DNA from 2 places in the Apibacter sp. ESL0404 genome. Region 2 is predicted to be linked to the other one. Evidence: riboswitches for the same ligand, from Rfam matches in the RefSeq annotation. Region 2 holds a riboswitch; the other holds the start of a gene.

Region 1 (2,209 bases), 200 kb from region 2:
AGTAGTAAAATACTTTTTATCGATTGATCTCGGTTTATCGGGATGTTTAATACATATTTTTTTAATATTTGCATCTACACTTTCGGCTTCTTCTAACACTTTATACAATCCAGTTCCCACACATCCAAATCCAAAAATTCCTAATTTAAGTTTATTTCTTATCATTTAATTATTCAATTTATAAAATTAACCGTTAATCTAAAGCTTGTTTGATATCATTAATCAGGTCATCTACATTTTCAATTCCTACCGATAAACGAATTAAAGAATCTTGAATTCCTGTTTCTTTACGAACTTCAAGAGGGGTTGATTTATGGGTCATGGTGGCAGGATGGCTACCCAAACTCCTAACATCGCCTAAATTTTCAGCTAAAAGAAAAATTTTGGTACGTGTTAAAAAATCTTTTGCCGTTTCTAAAGTATCGTCTTTTAAACTAAAAGATACCATTCCGCCAAACCCTTTTTGTTGTTTGGCCGCAATATGATGATTGGGATGATTTTTTAATCCGGGATAATATACTTTATCTACTTTGGAATGTGTAGTTAAAAATTCAGCAATTTTTTGAGCATTTTGTGAATGTTTTTCCATACGCAGAGATAGAGTTTGAATTCCGCGTAAGGTTAACCAACTATCAAAAGGCGAGAGTACGCCCCCTGAGGTATTTTGTAAATATTTTAATTCTTCGGCTATTTTAGGATCTTTCACAACTATAAATCCGGATAAAACATCTCCATGTCCTGAAAGATATTTAGTTCCACTGTGTACAACAATATCTGCTCCTAAACGTATCGGTTGTTGTAAAGCAGGAGATAAAAAAGTATTATCTACAATTAATAGTGCTCCCACTTGCTTGGAAATTTTAGCGATTTCTTCAATGTCGGATATTTTTAAAGTAGGATTTGTAGGGGTTTCCAGCCAAATGAAGCGAGTTTTATTTGAAACTGCTTGTAAGACATTTTGAATATCAGTAGTATCAATAAATTTAGAGATTACACCAAATTTATTATAAACTGTAGTAACTATTCGATAAGTACCTCCGTAAACATCATTTACAGCAATAATTTCATCCCCTTGTTTTAATAACTTTAAAACACAATCCGTTGCAGCCAATCCCGATGAAAAAGCAAATCCGGCAATACCGCCCTCTAATTCAGCAATGGCCTGTTCTACAACTTTACGGGTTGGATTAGCCGTTCTTGTATAAGCAAATCCTTTATTCACATCCGGTTCTTCCTGAACATAAGAAGAGGTTTGGTAAATAGGAGTAGATATAGCTCCGGTAAGTACATCAGGAGTAGAAATATGTACTAATTTTGTTTCTAATTTCATGACTAGGTTGTTTTTTCTAATTAATAAATGCCTTAAAATTCATTAATCATCATAAAACAACTTATACAAGATTCCCATTTAAATGCTAAATTATGAATTAGCTTCTTTATGTAGGTCGAAAGAAGCTCGTATTATTTGTATTTGTATGTAAGCTGTTTCGACTTATCTTTCCTTTACGGTTGGATGCAGCACCTACTCATATAAGAGGGTTGCTAAGGTATCATAGGGCCAATTCCCTCCACCTTTCTTGATAAGTAATTTTATTAATGATCGTTAAATATATTACAAAGATACGTTTTATTTTTTAATTTCCAATAAAAAACGATTTTATTATAATATTTATAAAGGTAATGTATCTTTATTAATCATTATAATATAAGATATAAAGCATGCTAAATATAAATCAATTTACCTACAGAAGCATTTAAATAACCGTTGAAATTAATTCTAAGTTTAAAAAAATACATTTTTTTGCAATGGTAAATATTTTATACTAGGGCATGATTTATAGTAAGATCAATAATAATATTATACAATGTAAATGATATTTTAACAACCCATTCATTAGATACTGATTTTATTTATTGGTAAGCTTTTTTAATACATTTTCAATCAATTGCATTCGACTGTCTAATTTTTGTGAAGCAGCATCTAATGTAAACCCTTCTTCCAATAATTCTTTTATTAGAATCATTTTTTTAATATTTTCATAATTGTATCTTCTGTTTTTTCCTTCCTGTTCTTTAAGACTTTTGATAATTCCTTTATCTTCCCAATACCTAATTTGTCGGGTAGGAATTCCCGTTATTTGAGAAACTTCGCCAATGCCCACAATTAATTGCTCTAAAAATTTAAAATCGAAAGATAAATGATTGGTTT
Region 2 (2,209 bases):
CCTTCTCCTTGTCTTAAACTTGCTCCGCCGAATGAGTAGAACTCATACTTTTCGGATAATGGATAAATGGAATTTATAAAAAACTGTTGATTTTTAATTTGAGCATCTCCTGCCCTGAAACGGAAGTCTTTTTGGGTTAAACCCATTTCTGCCATAATTTTTTCATCGTTTATTCTGGCCTGATTGGGATCCGGTGCAAAATCATAGGCAAAGTTATCGCCAAACTTGTCCAGATTATTTTCATAAGAACGATTGGTTTTATTTCTTTGGCTGACTACAAAAGAAAGATTGATACTTCCTCCTTTATCTCCTAATTTAGCCCCGTAATTTCCGCTAAAATTGTAAGTTTCCCCGTCATTTCTATTGGTTAATCCATAGGTGATGGATGCCGAGCCGCCCTCATTCTTTTTTAAAATAATATTAATTACACCGGCAATGGCATCCGAACCGTATTGAGCTGCAGCACCATCTCTCAAAACCTCTATTTTTTCTATTGCTGAAACGGGTATGGCACTTAAATCTGTACCCACAGATCCGTTACCTACCGTATTTTGATAGTTGACTAATGAGGTAGTATGCCGTCTTTTTCCATTCACTAATACCAGAACCTGATCGGGACCCATACCTCTCAAGGTAGCCGGATCAATATGTTCCGTTCCATCAGAAGAAGATTGGCGAACTGAATTGAATGAAGGTACTAAATAATTTAATAAGTCGTTAACGGTTAACTGAGGAGATGCCTTTTCTATTTTCCTGACATCTATTACGTCTATGGCAACGGGAGAATTTACTTTGGTTCGTTCTGAACTTCTGCCACCGACTACAACAATCTCTTCAAGATCAAGGGAATCTACGGCTCGTTTTTCTTGAGCATCCACATAATTGGTAAATTCTAAAATTAAACTTACCATTAACAAAGAAACTTTTTTCATTATCTTTCTTACATTTAGTAAATTATATTTATTAAAACTGTATCAAGAAAAACCGGAAAGGAAAAAAGAAATTATTCACAACTCAACACACTCACAACTCGCGAATCACTCATCTTTCCCCTCAGGGCTGGAATTAGCACCAAGCCTAAGCAGGCCGGTTGCCAAGGTTTCACAGGGCCAGTCCCTCCACCTTTCTTGATAAGTGATGTAAATATACCATAATTTTCATAATAAAATAATTTTATATTATATTATTTTACCTCTAAGATAAAGAAATAAATTTACTTTATCTTAAAAAATCTTACCAAGAAAATTATTCCTATTCCAAACAAGGAAATGAAAGTAAAAGATATTTGTAATGAAAATTTTTCAGCTAAAAAACCAATGCAAGGAGGGCCTAGAAAAAAACCGATAAAACCAATGCTGGTAATAACTGTAAGCGCTTGTTCGGGCGAAGCAGTTTTTGAATTTCCCGCTAAGGTATATACTAAGGGTACGACTGCAGATATTCCCAGTCCAACAATAACGAACGAAAGAAGTGTAGTTAGTAATGTTGGAAATAGAACAGCACAGATCATACCTATAAAAATTAAAGATCCGCTGATGATCAACGTAATTTTTGAACCGAATTTTCGAACTATAAAATCAGAAATGAATCGTCCGCAAGCCATGGCTGCCATATAGGCAGTCAATCCATATCCGATATATTTTTTATCGGCTTTCACTATATTCCTCATATATTCATTGGACCAATCGGTCATCGTTCCTTCAGAAACCATAGCAAAAAAAGCTAGAAATCCTAAGACAATAAGATTTTTATCAACTCTGATAAATTTTGATTTTTTCGGTAATTCCATTGGTTCTTCTTTGGATTCATCCGGCAACAAGTATCTGAATAACCAAAGGGAAACTAGAATTCCTATGGAAGAATATAAAATAAAATGCTCAGAAGGTGGTATGTTTTTAGCAATCATTACCGCTCCTAACCAAGAAGCAAAAAAACCTCCAATGCTCCAAGTACCGTGCATGGAGCCTATTATTTGACCTTTATAGGATTTTGACACATTAACAGCTTGTGTATTTATAGCTATATTGGTTAAATTACCTATGGCCCCGTAGGCTATTAAATTGAGTTTCAATTGCCACAATTTTCCACAAAATCCAATCCCAATTAAAAATATAAAGTAAAGAATGATAAATGTAAGGGTTGATTTTTTGCTTCCCAGCTTTTTTATTAAATTACCCGCAAAAGGTAACGTAATAAGTGTTCCGATTGA

What was found. A riboswitch is a leader RNA that binds a small molecule or an ion and turns the genes downstream of it on or off. The one in region 2 is predicted to bind S-adenosylmethionine.
Region 1: another riboswitch for S-adenosylmethionine. It lies ahead of GYM72_RS03425 (PLP-dependent aspartate aminotransferase family protein); the one in region 2 lies ahead of GYM72_RS02575 (TonB-dependent siderophore receptor).

What each region holds. Positions count from the first base shown of each region.
Region 1 is NZ_CP048267.1:817,238-819,446, forward strand. Features, by position in the region: gene GYM72_RS03420 (homoserine dehydrogenase) at 1-165, opposite strand, end outside; gene GYM72_RS03425 (PLP-dependent aspartate aminotransferase family protein) at 194-1,330, opposite strand; SAM riboswitch class I at 1,490-1,587, opposite strand; gene GYM72_RS03430 (MerR family transcriptional regulator) at 1,908-2,209, opposite strand, start outside.
Region 2 is NZ_CP048267.1:614,449-616,657, reverse strand. Features, by position in the region: gene GYM72_RS02575 (TonB-dependent siderophore receptor) at 1-932, opposite strand, end outside; SAM riboswitch class I at 1,039-1,137, opposite strand; gene GYM72_RS02570 (MFS transporter) at 1,214-2,209, opposite strand, start outside.